One region of the Nocardioides sp. GCM10030259 genome, then DNA from elsewhere that is predicted to be linked to it. Evidence: riboswitches for the same ligand, from Rfam matches in the RefSeq annotation. Region 1 holds a riboswitch; the other holds the start of a gene.

What was found. A riboswitch is a leader RNA that binds a small molecule or an ion and turns the genes downstream of it on or off. The one in region 1 is predicted to bind thiamine pyrophosphate.
Region 2: linked by a shared signal. The riboswitch ahead of thiE (thiamine phosphate synthase) and the one ahead of ACFQQI_RS21080 (thiamine ABC transporter substrate binding subunit) in region 1 are both predicted to bind thiamine pyrophosphate.

Annotation. Positions count from the first base shown of each region.
Region 1 is NZ_JBHTDF010000025.1:342,593-353,565, reverse strand. It holds gene ACFQQI_RS21115 (MBL fold metallo-hydrolase) at 1-817, shown strand, start outside; gene ACFQQI_RS21110 (hypothetical protein) at 900-1,622, shown strand; gene ACFQQI_RS21105 (RDD family protein) at 1,619-2,110, shown strand; gene ACFQQI_RS21100 (GNAT family N-acetyltransferase) at 2,114-2,545, opposite strand; gene ACFQQI_RS21095 (alpha/beta hydrolase) at 2,542-3,456, opposite strand; gene ACFQQI_RS21090 (carboxymuconolactone decarboxylase family protein) at 3,630-4,127, shown strand; gene ACFQQI_RS21085 (RNA polymerase sigma-70 factor) at 4,124-5,008, shown strand; TPP riboswitch at 5,024-5,132, shown strand; gene ACFQQI_RS21080 (thiamine ABC transporter substrate binding subunit) at 5,138-6,181, shown strand; gene ACFQQI_RS21075 (ABC transporter permease) at 6,192-7,826, shown strand; gene ACFQQI_RS21070 (ABC transporter ATP-binding protein) at 7,826-8,833, shown strand; gene ACFQQI_RS21065 (phosphatase PAP2 family protein) at 8,880-9,914, shown strand; gene ACFQQI_RS21060 (acyl-CoA dehydrogenase) at 9,950-10,973, shown strand, end outside.
Region 2 is NZ_JBHTDF010000009.1:129,991-140,963, forward strand. It holds gene ACFQQI_RS11620 (saccharopine dehydrogenase family protein) at 1-750, opposite strand, end outside; gene ACFQQI_RS11625 (gamma-aminobutyraldehyde dehydrogenase) at 947-2,380, opposite strand; gene ACFQQI_RS11630 (amidohydrolase) at 2,450-4,012, opposite strand; gene speB (agmatinase) at 4,009-5,010, opposite strand; gene ACFQQI_RS11640 (aspartate aminotransferase family protein) at 5,134-6,504, shown strand; TPP riboswitch at 6,546-6,654, shown strand; gene thiE (thiamine phosphate synthase) at 6,669-7,244, shown strand; gene ACFQQI_RS11650 (FAD-dependent oxidoreductase) at 7,241-8,236, shown strand; gene thiS (sulfur carrier protein ThiS) at 8,233-8,421, shown strand; gene ACFQQI_RS11660 (thiazole synthase) at 8,427-9,185, shown strand; gene ACFQQI_RS11665 (thiamine phosphate synthase) at 9,185-9,580, shown strand; gene ACFQQI_RS11670 (bifunctional hydroxymethylpyrimidine kinase/phosphomethylpyrimidine kinase) at 9,577-10,272, shown strand; gene thiC (phosphomethylpyrimidine synthase ThiC) at 10,289-10,973, shown strand, end outside.

The sequences.
Region 1 (10,973 bases):
GTTCGGCGACATCACGCGGTTCCTCGTCACCCACATCCACCGCGACCACTACACGCTCGCGACCGTGCTCGGCCACGAGTACGGCGCCGACGTGGCGCTCGGCCTCGACGAGAAGCCCGGGCTGGACCTGCTCAACAACGCCGCGGAGTTCGAGCAGAGCCCGTTCCTCGCCGTGCTCCGCACCGCCGGCGCTCACGAGATCGCCGACGAGTGGGCGCAGGGCCCGCGCGAGCTGCCGGACCCGGCGTGGTGGCAGTACCCCGACACCTGGCTCTCCGGCGACCAGCAGATCGCCGTCGGCGCGCGCACCCTCGACGCGGTGCACACGCCCGGCCACACCCCCGGTCACTACGTGTACGCCGAGCAGGCCGCCGGCCTGCTGTTCGCGGGCGACCACGTGCTGCCGACGATCACCCCGTCGATCGGGTTCACGGTGCCGCCGGTCGCTGACCCGCTCGGCGACTTCATGGCGTCGCTGACCAAGGTGCGCTCGCTGCCCGACCTCACGGTGCTGCCCGCGCACGGACCGGTCGCCCCGTCGTCGCACGCCCGCGTCGACGAGCTGCTCGCCCACCACGAGGAGCGGCTCGACCAGAGCCTCGTTGCGCTCGCCGCCGGCCCGCGCACGGGGCACGAGGTCGCCCTCGAGCTGCCGTGGACCCGCCATGACCACCCGTACGACGAGCTCGACTCCTTCGCGCAGGGCATGGCCTCGATGGAGACCAAGGCCCACCTCGAGCTGCTCGTCGCCCGCGGGCAGGCCACCTGCGACGACACCGCCGACGGCGTGGTGTTCGCGGCCGTGTCCCCCGCCTGACCCCTTCTCGTCCGTACCGGGTGAGGCCGGTGACGGTCCGTGGGTCCACTCTGGGCTGACGGATCGTCGTCAGGAGGACCCGATGCGTGTGGTCATGGCGCTCGACGCGACCCTCGGCGCGGCAGCGGTGGCCGCCGGTCTCGCGACCGGGGCCGGCCGGCGGGTCGTGGCCGTGACCGCGCCGGTCGCCCGACCCGTCGTGACCCCCGTGGTGACGCTGGTGCTGCGGCCCCCGCTGGTCGCGGCCGCACGCCGCGGCGAGGTGCATCGTCGAGCCTTGCGCCGCGAGGTGGTCAGGCTCCTCGACGAGCTCGTCCCCGTGCTCGCCCGCGAGCTGCTCGCCCGGATGGACCTGACCGACCTGGTGCGGCGGTACGTCGATCTCGACCAGCTGGTCGCGTCCGTCGACCTCGACGGCGCCGTCGGCAGGGTGGACATCGACGCGGTCGCGTCCCGGATCGACCTGGACGCGATCGTGGCCCGCATCGACCTCGACCGCATCGTCCGGGAGCGGGTCGACCTCGACGGGATCGTCGCGACGGTCGACCTGGACGCGATCGTGGCGCGCGTCGACGTCGACGCCGTCATCGACCGGGTGGACCTGGTGGGCCTCGCCGAGGGCGTGATCGCCGAGGTCGACCTGCCCGAGATCATCCGGGAGTCCACGGGGTCGATGGCCTCCGAGACCGTGCGCGGCGTCCGCATGCAAGGCATCTCCGCCGACGAGGCGATCGGGCGGGCCGTGGACCGGGTCCGGGTGCGCCGCAGCCGTCGTCGACCGAGCCGCCCTGCGGAGGCTCCGTGACCGAGCCCGACCTCAGCCACCTGCCCCGCGAGGCCCGGCCGTTCCAGGGGCAGCCCGCGGGCCTGGTCAGCCGCCTGGTCGCCGCCGTCATCGACGGCCTCGTCGTCGCGGCGGCGCTCGGCGCGGCCTACCTGGGCGTCAACGGGGTGCTGTTCTTCCTCGACCCGCGCACCTTCCACTTCCGGGAGCCGATCCCGCTGCTGTCCCTGACGTCGGGCTTCGTGCTGTCCGTGCTCTACCTCTGGGTCGCCTGGGCGTGGGTGGCGCGCACCGTCGGGTGCCAGGTGATGGGGCTGCGGGTCGTCGGGTGGCGTGGTCGGCGGATCGGGGTCCTCGTCGCGCTGGCCCGCGCGGTGTTCTACGTCCTCTTCCCGGTCGGGCTCGTCTGGTGCGTCATCAACCCGCGGTCCCACAGCGTGCAGGACATCCTGCTGCGCACGTCGGTCGTGTACGACTGGATGCCGCACACGCCGCTGCGTGAGGGATGAGCGTCAGGCCGGCTTGCGCATCGGGATGTGCGGGATCCCGTCCTCGACGAACTCCGGGCCGTCCTGGGTGAAGCCGAACGTCGCGTACCACCCCGCCAGCGGCGACTGGGCGTCGAGCACGACGTCGCGCCCCTTCGCGACCTGCAGCGCGGTCTGCATGAGCGGGTCGGCCAGGCCGCGACCGCGCGCCGGCCCGGCCAGCGCGACGCGCCCGATCCGCCAGGTGTCGCCGTCGTCGAGCACCCGGGCGTAGCCCAGCACCCTGTCGTCGTCGCGGAGCAGCACGTGCCGCGTGCCCGGCTCGTCGTCGCGGCCGTCCAGGTCGGGGTAGGGGCAGTCCTGCTCGACGACGAAGACGTCCTGGCGGAGCTTCCAGACGGCGTACGCCGTGGGCGCGTCCAGGGCCGTGAACGGGCCGGCGGTGATCGTGATCATCGGAGGAACTCCGTCGTCCGCGCCCAGGCGTCCCGGGCCTCCGGGATCCACGGCAGCAGCGGGTAGACGTGCACCAGGTCGGCGACCTCGACGTACGCGAGGTCCCAGCCGGCCTCGGCGGCACGCCGCTCGAGCAGCCGGCAGCCGGGGGCGAGGGTGTCGCGGGTGCCGCAGAACATCAGCGCCGGCGGCAGCCCGGCCAGGTCGCCGAGGGCGGGTGACACCTCCGGCCGGCCGAGGTCGTCGGGCGAGCCCGCCCACCACCCGGCGTACGTCTCGAGCTTGCTGAGGAAGAGCCACGGGTCGCGGGCCGAGAACTGGTGGGTCTCGGGCGTGCTGGTCGTCAGGTCCACCCACGGCGCGATCAGCAGCAGCCGGTCGGCCTGCGGCCCGCCGCGGTCGCGCAGCGTCAGCGCCAGGGCGAGCGCGTAGCCGCCACCCGCGGAGTCGCCGGCGAGCACCAGCCGGTCGGAGTCCTTCCCCCACCGGGCGGTGAGGTCGGCGAGCGCGTGATGGGAGTCGCGCCAGGTGTGCTCGGGGGCCACCGGGTAGTCCGGCACCACGACCCGCGCGTCGAGTGCCTCCGCCAGCCGCGCGAGGTAGCGCAGGTGGAAGGGGTCGATGCCGGCGACGTACCCACCACCGTGCAGGTAGACCACCGTGGTGCCCGGGTCGCTGTGGCGCGGCGTCACGACGTACGACGCGAACGCGCCGCGCTCGCCCTGCACCTGCTCGGTGACGACCGAGAACCGCTTGTCGAAGCCGCGCACCGCCTGGGTCGGCAGCCGGGGCTCGAGCGTGCGGTGCAACGCCTCCAGCCGGGCCTTCTCGGCGTCGGCAGAAAGGATCTCGCCCGACTTCCGCATCCGCGGGATCGCCCAGGCGAGGAACTGGTGGCGACGGCTCGGCATGGGGTTCAGCGTAGGGCTGTCACACGGACGGGTCGGCCGGCGTCTTCATGCCGACACGAGGCCGACACGATCCGAGGAGGAGACATGCCCAGCACGTTCCGCATCCCGAAGGCACCGATCACCGGGCTCTACGGGAAGTTCCTGACGGCGTACGCCGACGCACCTACGGGCAGGTGCCCGACGGCGTCCACACCTACTTCCACCACAAGCCGGTGCTCAAGGCGGTGCTCGGGTTCGAGGGCAAGGTCGCGAAGTGGCGCGAGCTCGACCCGGCCCTGAAGTCCTACGCACAGCTCGCCAGTGCCGCCACGATCGGCTGCAGCTGGTGCCTGGACTTCGGCTACTTCCTCGCGCACAACGACGGGCTGGACGAGGCCAAGGTCCGCGAGGTGCCGCGCTGGCAGGAGTCCGACGTGTTCACCCCGCTCGAGCGCGAGGTGCTCGCGTACGCCGACGCGATGTCGACCACGCCGATGACCGTCACCGACGAGATGGTGGCGAGCCTCGTCGACCAGCTCGGGACCCCGGCCGTCGTCGAGCTCACCCAGATGATCGCCGTGGAGAACATGCGCTCGCGGTTCAACTCCGCCGCCGGCCTGCAGAGCCAGGGATATTCGGATGTGTGCGAGCTGCCGCTCGCCGTACCGTCGTCGACTGTGAGGCACGCATGATGGGCGGGAAGAGCCGCGCCACCGACCTCTTCGTCGAGCACCGCAACCTGCTGTTCACGGTCGCCTACGAGATGCTCGGCTCCGCGGCCGACGCCGAGGACGTGCTCCAGGAGGCCTGGCTGCGCTGGGTCAAGGTCGACCTCGACGAGGTGCGCGACGAGCGCGCCTACCTGGTGCGGGTCACGACGCGGCTCGCCATCGACCGGATGCGCAGCAACGCCCGCCGGCGGGAGTCGTACGTCGGGCCGTGGCTGCCCGAGCCGCTGCTGACGACGCCCGACGTCGCCGAGGACGTCGAGCTCGCCGACTCGGTCTCGCTGGCGATGCTCACCCTGCTCGAGACGCTCGGGCCGACCGAGCGGGCGGTGTTCGTGCTGCGCGAGGTCTTCGGCTTCGAGTACGACGAGATCGCGGCCTCGGTCGACAAGACCCCGGCCGCCGTGCGGCAGATCGCCCACCGCGCCCGGGCCCACGTCGCCGAGCGACGGCCGCGCGCCGAGGCGTCGCAGGTCGAGCGCGACCGGGTGCTCGAGCAGTTCGTGCGCGCCGCGTCGACCGGTGACATCCAGAGCCTGATGGACGTGCTCGCGCCCGACGTCGTCCTGGTCACCGACGGCGGCGGCCTCAAGAAGGCCGCCCTGCGCCCGATCCTCGGCGCGGAGAAGGTGGTGCGCTTCCTGGCCGCCGTCTCCGAGGGCCTCGACGCCGCGGCCGACGTCGTGGTCGTCAACGGCGCGCCCGCCCTGCGCGTGGTCATCGACGGCGAGATCGACACGATCGCCAGCATGGTCGTCGAGGACGGCCTCGTGACCGGCCTCTACGTCGTACGCAACCCGGAGAAGCTCGCCCGCCTGGACGCCGTGACCGCGCTGACCCGCTGAGGGACTAGGCTCGACTCCACAAGACAGGGGAGCACGCGCGAGCGTGCTGAGAGTGCGGACCAGCCGCAGACCCTATGAACCTGATCCGGTTAGCACCGGCGAAGGGAGTCGGAGTTGAGAAACATGCGCATGGTCGCACCCGTCCTGGCCACCGTCCTCGCGGCGTCGGCCTGCTCGACCGTCGGCAACGACAGCGGCAGCGAGTCGGAGGAGCAGCAGTCGGACCGGGTCGTGCTCGTGACCCACGAGTCGTTCGTGCTGCCGAAGAAGCTCCAGAGGCAGTTCGAGCAGGAGTCCGGCTACGACCTCGTCGTCCGCGCCTCCGGTGACGCCGGGGCGCTCACCAACAAGCTGGTGCTGACCAAGGAGGACCCGCTGGGCGACGTGGCCTTCGGCGTCGACAACACCTTCGCCTCGCGGGCGCTCGAGGAGGGCGTCTTCGCGGCGTACGACGCGACGCTGCCCGAGGGCGCCGACCAGTACCGCCTGCCGGGAGACGACGACCACGCCCTGACGCCGGTCGACAATGCCAGCGTCTGCGTGAACATCGACGACACCTGGTTCGCCGACCAGGACCTCGAGCCGCCGACCGGGCTCGACGACCTCGCGGACCCGGCGTACCGCGACCTCTTCGTCACCTCCGGCGCCGCCACCAGCTCGCCTGGCATGGCGTTCCTGCTGGCGACCATCGCGGAGTACGGCGACGAGTGGCCGGACTACTGGGAGCGCCTGATGGACAACGGCGCGAAGCTCACCGACGGCTGGTCGGACGCCTACCAGGTCGACTTCACGCAGGGAGGCGGCCAGGGCAAGCGCCCGATCGTGCTGTCCTACGACTCCTCGCCGGCGTTCACGATCGCCGACGACGGCTCGTCGACGACCAGCGCGCTGCTCGACACCTGCTTCCGGCAGGTCGAGTACGCCGGCGTGCTCGACGGGGCCGCGAACACCGACGGCGCCGAGGCCCTCGTCGACTTCCTGCTGACGCCGGAGGTGCAGGCGGCGCTGCCGACGAGCATGTACGTCTTCCCGGTCGACGCGTCCGTCGAGCTGCCGGCGGAGTGGGCGACGTTCGCGGAGCAGCCCACCGAGCCCCTCGAGGTCGACCCGGCCGACATCGCGGAGCACCGCGACGAGTGGCTGCGCGACTGGAGCGACGTCACCAGTCGATGAGACCCCGGGCATGAGGCGCATCGCCACGCTGGTCGGCCTGGCGGCGGTGCCGCTGGCCGTCCTCGGCGTGTTCTTCGTGCTGCCGGTGAGCGGCATGATCGGCGAGGGGTTCGTCGTCGACGGCACGTTCGACCCGGGCGCCGTGGCGGAGGTGCTGACCCGGCCGCGCACGGTACGGGTCGTCTGGTTCACGGTCTGGTCGGCGCTGGCCGGTACGACGGTCGCGGTGCTGCTCGGCGTACCCGCGGCGCACCTGCTGCACCGTCGTGTGTTCCCAGGCCGCCGCGCCCTGCGGGCCGCGCTGCTGGTGCCGTTCGTGCTGCCGACGGTGGTCGTCGGCGTCGCGTTCCGCGAGCTGATCGGCGAGGCCGGGCCGCTGGGCTTCCTGGGGTTCGACGGCTCCGCCGTCGCGATCATCGCGGGCCTGGCCTTCTTCAACGTGGCCGTCGTGATCAGGGCCGTGGGCGCGGCCTGGGAGTCGCTCGACCCGCGCCCCGCCCAGGCCGCCGCGGCGCTCGGGGCCAGCCCGGCGCAGGTCTTCCGCACCGTCACGCTGCCGTCCCTGCGCCCGGCGATCGTGTCGGCGGCGAGCGTGGTCTTCCTCTTCTGCGCCACTGCCTTCGGCGTCGTGCTCACCCTCGGCGGCCTGCGCTACTCCTCGGTGGAGACCGAGATCTACCTGCTCACCACCAACCTGCTCGACCTTCAGGCGGCGGCTGCGCTCTCGATCGTGCAGCTGCTGGCGATCACCGCGCTGCTGCTCATCACCAGCCGGCTGCGCGCCGTGCCCGACCCGACGCTCGCCCGCTCGACCGACCGCCCGCCGCGCCCCTCGCGCGGCGACTGGCCGAGCCTGCTGTCGACGGGGCTGGTCGTGGTGCTCGTCGGGCTGCCGGTCGCGGCGCTCGTCGTCGGCTCCCTCCGGGTCGGCGACGCCTGGAGCATCGACAACTACCGGGCGCTGACCACCGAGGGATCGCGCCAGGCGCTGCTGGTGCCGGTCACCCACGCGCTGGTGACGTCGCTGCGCACCGCGGTCGACGCCACCTGGATGTCGCTGACGCTGGGCCTGCTGGTCGCCGTCGTCGTGACGCGGCGCTCGCACAGCCGCGCCGAGCGCCGGGTCCGCGGCCTGCTGGACGGCCTGTTCATGCTCCCGCTCGGGGTGTCCGCGGTGACGCTCGGCTTCGGCTTCCTGATCACGCTCGACGAGCCCCCGCTCGACTTCCGCGACTCCCCGCTGCTGGTGCCGATCGCCCAGGCGCTGGTGGCCCTCCCGCTCGTCGTACGCACGCTGGCGCCGGCGCTCGGCGGCGTCGACGACCGGCAGCGGCAGGCAGCGGCCTCGCTCGGCGCGGGGCCGATGCGCACGTTCGCCAGCGTCGACCTGCCGGTGCTCTGGAAGCCGCTGCTGGCCGCGGCCGGCTTCGCCTTCGCGGTGTCGCTGGGGGAGTTCGGGGCCACGTCGTTCCTGGCCCGTGAGGAGAACCCGACCGTACCGATCGTGATCTTCCACCTGATCGGGCACCCGGGTGCGATGAACTACGGCATGGCCCTCGCCGCCTCCGTCGTCCTCGCCGCGACCACCGCCGTCGTGATGCTCGCGGTCGAGCGGCTGCGCGTCCCCTCGGTCGGAGCGCTCTGATGCTCACCCTCGACGACGTCTCCGTGGCGTACGACGGCGTGCCGGCCGTCGTCGGCGCCTCGCTGTCCCTCGACGAGGGCCACGTGCTCGCCGTGCTCGGACCGAGCGGATCCGGCAAGTCGACGCTGCTGCGCGCGATCGCCGGCCTCGAGCCGGTCGGCGCCGGCCGCGTCTGCTGGGACGACGCCGACCTGACCGGCGTGCCGACGCACAAGCGCGGCTTCGCGTTGATGTTCCAGGACGGCCAGCTCTTCGGCCACCTCACGGTCGCCCGCAACGTCGGCTACGCGCTGCGCCTCCGGCGTACGCCGAACGCGGCGGCCCGGGTGCGCGAGCTGCTCGCGCTGGTGGGGCTCGACGGCTACGGCGACCGGCTGCCGGCGACGCTCTCCGGCGGCGAGCGCCAGCGCGTGGCGCTCGCCCGCTCGCTCGCGGTGCAGCCACGGCTGCTGCTGCTCGACGAGCCGCTGTCGGCGCTCGACGCCGGCCTGCGCGAGCGGCTCGCGGCCGACCTGCGCGACATCCTGCGCGAGGCCGGCACGACCGCGCTGATGGTCACCCACGACCAGGAGGAGGCGTTCGCCGTCGCCGACCGGCTCGCGGTCATGCGCGCCGGCCGGATCGTGCAGCAGGGCGACATCACCGCGGTCTGGCGACAGCCCGTCGACGTCGAGACGGCGCTCTTCCTCGGGTATGCCCACGTGCTGGAGGGTGATCCCGCCCACGTGCTGATGCGGGCGGCCGGGCTCGACCTGGGCGGCCGCGCGGTCGCCGTACGCCGCTCCGCGCTCGTGGTCGCGGACTCGGGACCGCTCGCCGGCACGGTCACCGCCGCCCGCGTGACGCCGGTGCAGATCCGGCTGCGGGTCGATGTCGACGGCATCGGCGAGGTCGACGCCGTCGCGCGCCTGGACGCGCACCCGGCGCCGGGCGACCGCGTGTCGATCGTGGTGGACGCCTCACGACTGGCCGCGATACCTCGGGGTCTCGAGAGACACGGTGGTTGAGGAGCCGAGGAACGAGGCGTCTCGAAACCTCCCTACACTTGCGGGCGTGTATCGCCGTGCCTGGACCCTTCTCGTGGTCAACGCCATCGTCATGGGTCTGTGGGCGATCATCACGGCATGGTCGGTCGGCCGACCGCTGATCGACCCCGAGGGCAGCTTCCTCGGACCGTCCTGGCTGCGCCTGCCGATCCTCTGCCTGGGCGCGCTCTTCCTCGACCTCGTGCCGCGCGCGATCTGGATCTCGCGGGGCCGGCCGCGCCGGATGCCGGAGCTGATCCGCGAGCGCTGGCACGCGCACTGGTCCCGGGAGCGGTTCCTGCTGGTGGTGCTCGGCATCGTCTGCTTCTACGTGATCTACGTCTGCTACCGGAACCTCAAGTCGTTCCTCCCGCTGGTCAGCGACCGGATGTACGACCGCGAGCTGCAGGCCCTCGACGAGATCCTGTTCTTCGGGCACCACCCCGGGCCGATCATCCACGACCTCCTCGGCACGACGGTCGTCGCGCACGTGCTCTCCAACTTCTACCTGCTCTTCATCCCCATGGTCGCGATCATGGTGACGGTCTGGCTGGTCTGGTCGCGCAACCTCTCCTACGGCTGGTGGTTCGTCACCGCCCAGGGCATCGCGTGGACGCTCGGCACCGTCTCCTACTACGCGCTGCCGACGATCGGCCCCGGCCTCGAGTACCCCCACCTGTACGACCTCACCCACACCGGCACGACCGACCTGATGGAATCGCTGGTCAACGCGCGCCAGGGCGTGCTCTGGGGCGACGGCGAGGCGCAGACCGTCGCGGGCTTCGCCAGCCTGCACACGGCCATCTCGCTGCTGTGGGCGCTGATGGTGCAGTTCACGGTCCGCTCGCGGGCCATCCGCATCATCTTCTGGGTCAACTTCGGCCTGACCGTCGTCGCCACGCTCTACTTCGGCTGGCACTACATCGCCGACGACATCGCCGGCGTGATGATCGCCTTCATCTCCTTCTACGTCGGCGGCATCGCCAGCGGGCAGAAGTTCGACCGGCACGGCCTCGCCTCGCACCCCACCACGACGACCTCGCACGTCCCCGTCGACCATTAGCTTGACCGCGCCCCGGCGTGGGTAATCCTCCGGGCATGACCACCGACGCCGCGCCCGAGGTCGACGTCCCGGCGCTGACGCGACTCCTCGACGGCGAGTACGCCGAGGTGCGCGACCTCGTGCGCACCAACCTCGCCAAGTACGCCTCCGTCCTCGACGAGGCCGACGAGCTCGACATGGACGCCTTCCGCGAACGGGTGCGCGAGCTCGTCGTCGAGATGGCCGCGACCGGGCAGACCGGCATGGGCTTCCCCGAGGAGTACGGCGGCGGCGGCGACATCGGCGCATCGGTCGCGGCGTTCGAGACACTGTCCTTCGGTGACCTGTCGGTGGTGGTGAAGGTCGGCGTGCAGTTCGGGCTCTTCGGCGGCGCGATCCTCCAGCTGGGGACCAAGCGGCACCACGACGCCTACCTCAGCGACGTCGTGACCGGCCGGCTGATGGGCTGCTTCGCGATGACCGAGACCGGCCACGGCTCCAACGTGCAGGCGCTCGGCACGGTTGCGACGTACGACGTGGACACGCAGGAGTTCGTGATCACCACCCACGGTGACCAGTCGCGCAAGGACTACATCGGCAACGCGGCGAAGCACGCCGAGCTCGCTGTCGTCTTCGCGCAGCTCGAGGTCGGCCCTGAGGACGACCGGGTGTCGGAGGGGGTGCACGCGTTCGTCGTGCCGATCCGCGTCGACGGCGAGGTCGCGCCCGGCGTCCGCATCGAGGACGACGGCCGCAAGATGGGCCTCAACGGCGTCGACAACGGCCGGATCTGGTTCGACGGCGTGCGGGTGCCGCGGGAGGCCCTGCTCAACCAGTTCGCCGACGTGACCCCCGAGGGCGTCTACGAGAGCCCGATCGACAACCCGAACCGGCGCTTCTTCACGATGCTCGGCACGCTCGTCCAGGGCCGCGTGAGCGTCGGCGGCGCCGCCATCAACGCCAGCAAGGTCGCGCTCGCGATCGCGACGACGTACGCCGTGCGCCGGCGGCAGTTCGAGGCGACCTCGGAGACCGAAGAGGAGCTGCTGCTCGACTACGGCCTGCACCAGCGGCGGCTCC
Region 2 (10,973 bases), on a different contig from region 1:
GCAGTCGACCCAGCGCGGCATGAGGAGCACCTCCTCGTGCTCGACGTTCACGCACTCGACCGGCCCGATGCCCTCGGGGAAGTCGAAGACCTCCGGCTCGCTGAACGGCGGCGTCGTGTGCCATTCCCCGTCCTGCCAGATCACCGGCGGGTTCAGGCACTCCTCGATGGTCGTCCACATCGAGAACGACGGCGCGAAGATCTCGTTGCCGTCGTCGTCGGTCACGACGAGGTTGGCGCCGTCGCGGGTGCCGAGCTCGTCGATCTCGCTGAAGAGGTGGTCAGCGGCGTACCGCGCGAACACGTCGGACAGCCCCGGCTCGACGCCGATGCCGACCAGCGCCAGCCGTCCGGCCGACTCCCAGTCGCCCGCCACTGCGAACTGCTCGTCGCCGAGCTTCACCCCCGGCTTCTCGTACGGCGCGGTCGGGTGCGGCTGCGACAGCGACATCGCCATGTCGAGGTAGTCGGCGCCGGCCTCGAACGCGCCGTCGAAGACCGACATGTTGAAGACCGGGTCGACCGCGTTCATCACGTGGGTGATGCGGTGCTCGCGGCACAGGTCGGCCACGGCTGCGGCCGAGGAGGCGTCGACCTGCGCCGCGACGTACCTGCCGTCGGAGGCGGCGGCCCTCTCGGCGCGCGCGAGGTCGTAGTCGGAGACGACGATCGTCTCGAAGAAGTCGCGGCGGGCCGCGATGGCGGCGAAGGCCGCGCCGACGCCCCCGGCGCCGACGAGCAGGATCCTCATCGTGTCTCTTCTCGGTGGTGTGGCGAGACGATGGTTTCGAGACGGTTGCTAGCGCAACCTCCTCAACCACCGTGCTCCGGTGGTGTGGCGAGACGATGGTTTCGAGACGGTTGCCAGCGCAACCTCCTCAACCACCGTGCTCCGGTGGTTGAGGAAGGCGCGCTAGCGCCTGTCTCGAAACCACCGCTGCTGACAGTCAATCTCCTATGTACGACATGACGTGCTTGATGCGGGTGTAGTCCTCGAGCCCGTACATCGAGAGGTCCTTGCCGTAGCCGGAGTGCTTGAACCCGCCGTGCGGCATCTCGGAGATGAACGGGATGTGGGTGTTGATCCAGACGACGCCGAAGTCGAGGCCTCGGGACATCCGCATGGCGCGGCCGTGGTCCTTGGTCCAGACGCTGGAGGCCAGGCCGTACTCAACGCCGTTCGCCCAGCGCAGCGCCTCGGCCTCGTCGCTGAACCGCTGCACGGTCATCACCGGCCCGAAGATCTCGTTCTGGATCTGCTCGTCGTCCTGCTGGAGCCCGGAGAGCACGGTCGGCTCGTAGAAGTAGCCCTTCTCCCCCTTGCGGGCACCACCGGTCTGGACGTTCGCGTGGTCGGGCAGCCGGTCGACCATGCCGGAGACGCGGTCGAACTGGTTCTGGTTGTTGAGCGGGCCGTAGTAGGTGGACTCGTCGTCGGGCATGCCCGTCGGCATCCCCTTCGCGGCCTCGGTCAGCGCGGCGACGAACTCGTCGTGGATGCCCGGGCCGGCGAGCACGCGAGTGGCCGCGGTGCAGTCCTGGCCGGCGTTGAAGAGGCCGGCGCCCGCGATGCCCTCGGCGGCCTTCTCGATGTCGGCGTCGTCGAAGACGATCACCGGCGCCTTGCCGCCCAGCTCGAGGTGCACCCGCTTGAGGTCGTGCGAGGCCGACTCGGCGACCTCCATGCCCGCGCGCACCGAGCCGGTGATCGCGACCATCTGCGGCGTCTTGTGCGCCACCAGCGCGCGGCCGGTGTCGCGGTCGCCGGTCACCACGTTGAGCACACCCGGCGGCAGGAACTCCTGTGCGATCTCGGCCAGGAGCGTCGAGCTCGCCGGGGTGGTGTCGCTGGGCTTGAGGACGATCGTGTTGCCGCCCGCGAGCGCGGGGGCGATCTTCCAGATCATCATCATCAGCGGGTAGTTCCACGGCGTCACCTGGCCGACGACGCCGACCGGCTCGCGCCGGATCCACGAGGTGTGGTCGGCCATGTACTCCCCCGCCGACCGGCCCTCGAGCACGCGCGCCGCGCCGCCGAAGAACCGGAAGTGGTCGGAGGCGTACGGCATCTCCTCCTCCATCGTGATCTGGAAGGGCTTGCCGGTGTCCTTGCACTCGACGGCGTTGATCTCCTCGACCCGCGACTCGATCGCGTCGGCGATCTTCAGCAGCGCGTTCGACCGGTCCTGCGGGGTCGTCCGGCCCCACTCCTCGAAGGCGGCGGCGGCCGCGGCGTACGCCCGGTCGACGTCCTCGGCGCCCGACTTCGGCGCCTGTGCGTAGACCTCGCCGGTGGTCGGGTCGAGGATGTCGTAGGTCTCGCCCGACGCGCTGTCGACGAGCTCTCCGTTGATGACGTTCTTGAAGCGCTGGTCAGCCATGGCGCGAGCCTAGAGGGCGGGCAACGGAATCTGTAGGGGCTGATCGCCCCGGGCACGGATTTCGTTGATTCAGGCGGTGTAGACGGGGGTTCCGTCTATCCAGGTCGAGGCCACACGCGCATCCGCCTCGGTGAACGGATCCCGGTCCAGCACCACCAGGTCCGCCACCGCGCCGGGCCGCAGCACGCCCGCGTCGTCCCGGTGGTTCACCCACGCCGAGCCCGACGTGTACGCCGCCCACGCCGTCTCGCGCGCGAGCGCCTGCTCGGGCAGGAACGCCTCGCGGTCGCTCTCGGGATCGCGCCGGGTCACGCCGACCTCGATCGCCTGCAGCGGGTCGGGCGTGCTGACCGGCCAGTCGCTGCCGGCCACCAGCCGAGCGCCGGCCCGCTCGAGGTCGCCGAACGGGTACTGCCACTCTGCTGCGCGGCCCAGGAACGGCAGTGTCAGCTCGGCCATCTGGTCGTCGAGGCAGGCCCAGAGCATCTGCACGTTCGCCGCGACGCCCAGGCCCGCGAAGCGGCGTACGTCGTCGGGGTGGACGACCTGCAGGTGGGCGATGTGGTGGCGCCGCTCGGCGTTCGTGCCCTCGAAGGCGTCGAGCGCCTCGCGGGCGCCGCGGTCACCGATCGCGTGCACGTGCACCTGGAAGCCGGCCGCGTCGAGCGCGCGCACCGCGTCCCGGATCGCCTCCGCCGTCAGGAACGAGTGGCCGCTGTTGTCGGTCGGGTGGCCGCACCTGTCGAGGTACGGCGAGAGCATCGCCGCCGTGTAGTTCTCCGCGACGCCGTCCTGCATGATCTTCACGGTCGTCGCGCGGAACCGCCCGCCCGTCATCGCCTCGCGGCGGCCGACCAGGTCCGCGACCTGCTCGACGCCGAGCCGCCGCTCCCACCACAGCGCGCCGACGACGTGTGAGCGCAGGTCGCCGTTCGCGGCCGCCGTCTCGTACGTCGACGCGGGGTCGTCCATGCCGGAGTAGGCGCCGACGATCGCGTCCTGCCAGGACGTCACGCCGACCGAGTGGAGGTAGGACTGGCCGGCCATCAGCGCCGCGTAGTAGTCATCGGCGGTGGTGCGCGGCAAATGCCGCGAGACCAGCGCGGTCGCGCCCTCGTGGAGGGTGCCGCTCGGGCGGCCGGCGGCGTCGCGCTCGATCCGCCCGTCCGGCGGGTCCGGGGTGCGCTCGTCGATCCCGGCGATCTCGAGCGCGCGGCTGTTGACCCAGGCGCCGTGGTGGTCGCGGTTCGGCAGGAACACCGGGCGGTCCGGCGCCACGCTGTCCAGCTCGGCCGCGCTCGGCGTGCCTCCGGGGAACGCCGGCATCGCCCAGCCACCGCCGAGGATCCAGTCCTGGTCCGGGTTGGCGGCGGCGTACTCCCTGATTGACGTGAGGTACTCCTCCCGGCTGCCGAGCTCCGACAGGTCGCAGCGCAGCCGCTCGAGACCGCCCTGGATCGGGTGCACGTGCGCGTCGGTGAAGCCGGGCGACACGAACGCCGCGTCGACGACCTCGTCGCCGCGCAGGTCGGACCCGACGGCGACGATCCGCCCACCGTCCACCAGGACGTCGGCGGGCCCGCCGTACCGGTGCCCGTCGAAGACGGCGCCGGCGCGGAAGACCGTGCTCACCTGCCCTCCAGCAGCGGTCCCGCCGGGTCGTGGGAGATGCCGTTCCTGCGGACGGCCAGGCCCGAGAGCGCCTCGAGGCAGACCCGGTTGGCGAGGAACGCCGTGATCTCGGCGTGGTCGTACGGCGGCGACACCTCGACGACGTCGATGCCGGCTACGGGGAGCTCGCGGCAGATGCGGCGTACGGCGTCGAGCAGCTGCCGGCTCGAGAGGCCGCCGGGCTCCGGCGTGCCCGTGCCGGGGGCATGGCCCGGGTCGCACACGTCGATGTCGACCGAGAGGAAGACCGCGTCGCACTCGTCGAGCGCGATCTCGAACGCCTCGTCCAGGCACTCCTCGAGCCCGCGCCTGCCGATCTCGGTCATCTCGTAGGAGCGCATGTTCTGCTGAGCCATCCAGCTCATCGTCTCGGGCCCGGGCCAGTAGCCGCGCAGCCCCATCTGGAGGAACCGGTCGCCGCGCAGCGCACCCGACTCGATGAGCCGCCGCATCGGCTGCCCGTGCCCGTAGAGCGAGCCGAACTCGATGTCGCCGGTGTCGGCGTGGGCGTCGAAGTGGATCATCGACACCTTGCCGAACCCGAGGTGGCGGGCGACGCCGGTGGCGTCGGCCAGCGCGATGGAGTGGTCGCCGCCTAGCACCAGCGGGATGGCTCCGGCCGAGGCGACCTTGTAGACGGCCTCCTCGAGCGCACCGAGGGCGCGCTCGATCTCGCCGGGCGGCATCTCCACGTCGCCGGCGTCGACGACCCGCACGTCCTGGAGTGCGTCGACGCGGAGCGCGAGGTGCGGCCGCGAGCCGTCGTGCGGGAGGTAGTCGGTCTGCCGGATCGCCATCGGGCCGAAGCGGGTGCCGGGCCGGTGCGAGGGGCCGCCGTCGAACGGCGCACCCACGACGACGACGTCCGCCGCGGCCAGGGCCTCGGCGTCGTCGAGGTCGACGCGGTCGACGCCGAGGAAGGTGATGTCGGGACCGAACTGCGGGCCGTACCTGGTCATGGCGCATTCCTACCAGCCGGAGGTCACACGCTCTCGGCCGACAACAACGGAATCCGCGCAAATCACACCGTGTCGCCACGGATCCGCTTGCCTTTCCCGGACTGGACCGCGCACGATGGACGCATGAGCTCGGACTTCGACGCCCTGCAGCGGGCCGCCAAGGACCACCTGTGGATGCACTTCACCCGGCACTCGTCGTACGCCGAGGCCGACGTGCCGATCATCGTGCGCGGTGAGGGTGCCTACATCTACGACGCGCAGGGCAAGCGCTACCTCGACGGGCTGGGCGGGCTGTTCGTCTCCCAGCTCGGCCACGGGCGCACCGATCTCGCCGAGGCCGCGGCCGCGCAGGCCAAGGAGCTGGCGTTCCACCCGCTGTGGTCCTACGCCCACCCGAACGCGATCCTGCTCGCCGAGAAGATCGCCGGCTACGCGCCCGGCAGCCTCAACCGGGTCTTCTTCACCTCCGGCGGCGGCGAGGCCGTCGAGACCGCGTGGAAGCTCGCCAAGAACTACTTCAAGCTCGTCGGCAAGCCGATGAAGCACAAGGTCATCTCCCGGGCGATCGCCTACCACGGCACCACCCAGGGAGCCCTGTCGATCACCGGGCTGCCGCCGCTGAAGCAGCAGTTCGAGCCGTTGGTGCCGTCGACGTTCCGGGTGCCGAACACCAACATCTACCGGGCTCCCGTCCACGGCGACGACCCCGAGGCGTTCGGCCGCTGGGCCGCCGACCAGGTCGCGGTCGCCATCGAGAACGAGGGCCCCGACACCGTCGCCGCCGTCTTCCTCGAGCCGGTGCAGAACTCCGGCGGCTGCTTCCCGCCCCCGCCCGGCTACTTCCAGCGGGTGCGCGAGATCTGCGACGAGTACGACGTGCTGATGGTCTCCGACGAGGTCATCTGCGCCTTCGGTCGGCTGGGCCACATGTTCGGCGCCGAGCGCTACGGCTACGAGCCCGACATCATCACCTGCGCCAAGGGCATCACGTCGGGCTACGCGCCGCTCGGCGCGATGATCGCCTCCGACAGGCTGATGCAGCCGTTCCTCGCCGAGGGCCAGATGTTCGCCCACGGCTACACCTTCGGCGGCCACCCGGTCTCGACCGCGGTCGCGCTGAAGAACCTCGAGATCTTCGAGCAGGAGCAGGTCCTCGAGCACGTCCGGGCCAACGAGGCGGCGTTCCGCTCCACCCTCGAGCGGCTCAAGGACCTGCCGATCGTCGGCGACGTCCGAGGCGACGGCTACTTCTACGGCATCGAGCTGGTCAAGGACCGCGAGACCCGGGAGTCGTTCACCGACGAGGAGTGCGAGCGCCTGCTCTACGGGTTCGTCTCCAAGCAGCTCTACGCCGAGGGCCTCTACTGCCGCGCCGACGACCGCGGCGACCCGGTCATCCAGCTCTCTCCCCCGCTGATCTGCGACCAGCAGCACTTCGACGAGATGGAGCACATCCTGCGCACGGTCCTCGACAAGGCCGGCTCGCTGCTCTGAGCTCGCCCTTGCCCTGACCCGCGATCGTCACCTACGGTCGTTCGCGTCCACACGGGAGCCCGAGGCACGGGCTGAGATGGGGCTGACGCCGCTCCGACCGTCGAACCTGATCCGGGTAATGCCGGCGAAGGAAGTGAGCGGTTGTGCTGGTTCCTCGTCTTCACGTGATCACTCCGGTCGTGCCGGTCGACCTGCTCGGCGCGCTGGTCGCCGCCGGCGTCGGCGCCATCCAGGTGCGCGACAAGTCGCTCGACGATCGGAGCCTGCTGGCCTTCGTGACCGCGGCCGTCGAGGCGGTCCGGCCGGCCGGCGGCCTGCTGATCGTCAACGACCGCGTCGACGTCGCGCTCGCGGCCGGCGCCGACGGGGTGCACCTCGGCGCAGAGGACCTGCCCGTCCGGGCGGCTCGTGCGCTGGCCCCTGACCTCGTCATCGGGGCCACGTGCCGCTCGCGGGCGGCGGTGCTCGAGGCCCGGGCGGCCGGCGCGTCGTACGCCGGGGTCGGTCCGGTGTTCGCCACGTCGAGCAAGGCCGGGCTGCCCGAGCCGCTGGGCGTCGACGGGCTGGCGTCGGTCACGGGCGTGCTGCCGGTCGTCGCCATCGCCGGCATCACGGCCGAGCGCGTGCCCGCGGTGATCGCCGCCGGTGCGCACGGCGTGGCGGTGCTGGGCGCGGTCAGCCGCGCACCCGATCCATGTCAGGCAGCGAAGGAGATCGCCGCGGCGCTCCCCGCCGCATGAGGGTGTCGATCGCCGGCGCCGGGATCGTCGGGCTCACCTGCGCGTGGTGGCTGCAGGAGGCCGGCCACGAGGTGACCGTCTACGACCCGTCACCCGGCACCGGCGCGTCGTACGCCGCGGCCGGCATGATCGCCCCGGCCGGGGAGGCGTGGTACGGCGAGGAGACGTTGCTGCGCCTCGGCCTGGCGTCGGCCGCGCTGTGGCCGTCCTTCGCGGAGCGCATCGGCGTCCCGCTCGGCCAGGACGGCGCCGTGCTCGTGGCCCGCGACGCCTCGGACCTCGCGGTGGTGCGTCGGTCGGTGGAGCTGCTCGCGCGGTGCGGCGTGCCGGTCAGCGACGTGGACGTGCTCGATCTCGAGCCCACGCTGTCCGACCGGGTCGTCGGCGGCGCCTGGTTGCCGACCGACTCGTCGGTGGACCCGAGGGTCGTCACGGCGACCCTGCTCGGGCTGCTGGACGGGCGGGTGGTGCGTGAGCCGGCCCCGCCGTACGTCACGGTCCGCTGCACGGGAGGAGCGGCGCACCCGTCGATCCACCCGGTCCGCGGGGAGATCCTGCGGATCCGCTCGGACGATCCGCCGCGGCGCGTCGTACGCGGACTGGTGCACGGCGAAGCGGTCTACCTGGTCCCGCGCGATGACGGCGAGGTCGTGGTCGGCGCGACCTCCGAGCACCGGACGGGTCCGTTGCTGCCGACCGTCGGCGGCGTCGCCCGGTTGCTCGACGCGGCGCGTGCCCTGGTGCCGTCGCTGGAGCAGGCCGCCGTGCTCGAGGTGCTCGCGCGTGACCGCCCGGGGACGCCGGACAACGGCCCGCTCCTCGGGCGGCTGCCCACGGGCGAGCTCATCGCTGCTGGCCACCACCGCGGCGGAGTACTCCTCGCGCCGATCACCGCGACAGCCGTGCTCGCCCTCGTCGAGGGCACGGCTCCGCCACCCGAAACCTTGCCCTTCCACCCATCGCGGTTCGATCAGGAGGTCAGTCCCGCATGAGAATCACCGTCAACGGCGCCGCTCGCGAGGTGCCCTCGCCCTGCACGCTCGACCAGCTCGTGACGCGCACCGACGGAGTCGCTGCGGCGATCAACGGCGAGGTGGTGTGCGGAGGCGACTGGGCCGGCACCCTGCTCAGCGACGGGGACGCCGTCGAGGTCCTGACCGCGCTCCAGGGCGGGTGAGGTCGATGAAGCTCGGAACCCTCGACGTGGAGAGCCGCCTGTGGATCGGCACGGGCGGGCTCCCCAGCCAGGCCACCCTCGTCGACGTCATCACCGCGGCCGACCCCGGATTCGTCACGGTCTCGATGCGTCGCTCGGCCGACCTCGGACCGTCCGGACTGCTCGCCCTGCTGCGTGCGCAGGACGTGCCGCTGCTGCCCAACACCGCGGGCTGTCTCTCGGCGAGGGAGGCGGTCCTGACTGCCCGGCTCGCCCGCGAGGCACTCGGCACCGGCGTCGTGAAGCTCGAGGTGATCGGCGACGAACGGTCACTGCTGCCCGACGTCGTCGGCCTCGTCACCGCTGCCGGCGAGCTCGTCGCCGACGGCTTCACCGTGCTGCCGTACACCACCGCCGACCCCGTCGTCGCCCGCCGGCTCGTCGACGTCGGCTGCTCCGCGGTGATGCCGCTGGGGTCGCCGATCGGATCGGGGCTCGGCATCACCGACCCGTGGGCGATCGAGCGCGTCCGGGCCGCGGTCGAGGTCCCGGTCGTCCTGGACGCCGGGATCGGCACGGCGTCGGACGCGGCCCTCGCGATGGAGCTCGGCTGTGACGCCGTGCTCGCGGCCACCGCGATCACCCGGGCCGAGAGCCCGGTCGCGATGGCCTCGGCGCTGCGGCTCGCGGTCGAGGCGGGACACCGGGCGCGCGAGGCCGGCCGGATCCCTCGGCTGACCGAGGCGCGCGCCTCCTCGCCGATGAGCGGGAGGGCGGCGCTGTGATGCGCCGGCTGCCCAGGCTGTTGGTCGTGGTGCCGGCCGGTGGCGTCGCGCGGGTCGAGTCCGGGCCCGAGGTGCTGGTGGTCCCCGAGCTCGACCTGGTCAAGTGCCACTCGGTCGACGAGGTCGCGGCGGCGCGGGCCGAGTTCGTCACCCTCTCGCCGGTGGCGCCGAGCCTCTCCAAGCCCGGCTACGGCCCGCCGCTCGGCGTCGAGGGAGTCAGGGCCGCAGCAGCCGTCGCGGGCGGTACGCCGTTCTTCGCGCTCGGCGGTGTCGACGCGGGCAACGCGCGGTCCTTCCTCGACGCCGGCGCCCACGGCGTCGCCGTGATGGGCGCGGTGCTGCGTGCCGACGACCCGGACCGCGTCGTCGTCGAGCTGCTGGAGGCGATCGCATGACCCCGCCCGTGGTGCTCACCATCGCCGGCTCCGACTCCGGCGGTGCCGCCGGGATCGCCGCCGACCTCACGACGTTCGCCGCGCTCGGCGCGCACGGCGCCGTCGCCGTCACGGCGATCACGGCGCAGTGCACCCTCGGGGTGCACCGGATCGTCCCGCTGCCACCCGACGACGTCGTCGCCCAGGTGCGGGCTGTCCTCGACGACCTGCCGGTCGCTGCCGTGAAGACCGGCATGCTCGGGTCGGCCGACGTCGCCCGGGCTGTCGTGGCGGTCCTGCCGGCCGACGTACCCCTCGTCGTCGACCCCGTCCTGGTGGCCACCAGCGGTGCGGTGCTGGCGGCACCCGACCTGGTCGCCGCCTACCGCGAGGTGGTGCTGCCCCGGGCGACCGTGGCCACTCCGAACACCGACGAGCGCGCGGCACTGGGCGAGCTGCCCTGCCCGTCGCTGGTCACCGGCGCCTCGGTCGACGTGCTCGACGGCCAGCCGCTACGGGCCGCACGGGTGCCCACGGACAACGACCACGGCACCGGATGCACCCACAGCGCCGCGCTCGCGGCGTACCTCGCCCACGGGCGCCCGCTGGCGGAGGCCGCACGCCTCGCCCAGCAGTTCGTCGTCGACCGGCTCACCGTGTCGGCGTCCTGGTCCCTCGGCCGCGGGCGCGGGCCCGTGGCCCACATCCTGTAGTCCAGTAGGAGGACAGATGCAGCTCCACCCCTCGCACAGCACCATCCACCGCACCGGGTCGCGTCCCGACATCCGCGTGCCGTTCACCCGGGTCGCGCTGACCAACGGGGAGCACTTCGATCGCTACACCACCGCCGGACCTGGCTCCGACCCGTCGGCCGGCCTGCCGCGGCTCCGCTCGGAGTGGGTGGCGGGTCGGCACGGTGTCGTCACCCAGCTCCGCTACGCCCGCGAGGGCTTTGTCACCCCGGAGATGGAGTACGTCGCGATCCGGGAGGGCGTCGACGTCGCGATCGTGCTCGAGGAGGTGGCCGCCAGGCGGGCGATCATCCCGCTCAACGTCAACCACCCCGAGGCCGAGCCGATGATCATCGGCCGCCGCTTCACGGTGAAGGTCAACGCCAACATCGGCAACAGCGCGGTCACCTCCTCGATCGAGGAGGAGGTCGAGAAGCTCACGTGGGCGACCACCTGGGGCGCCGACACCGTCATGGACCTCTCCACCGGCAAGGACATCCACGAGACCCGCGAGTGGATCATCCGCAACAGCCCGGTGCCGATCGGCACCGTGCCGATCTACCAGGCGCTCGAGAAGGTCCGCGGCGATGCCTCGGCGCTGAGCTGGGAGATCTTCCGCGACACCGTGATCGAGCAGGCGGAGCAGGGCGTCGACTACATGACGATCCACGCCGGCGTACTCC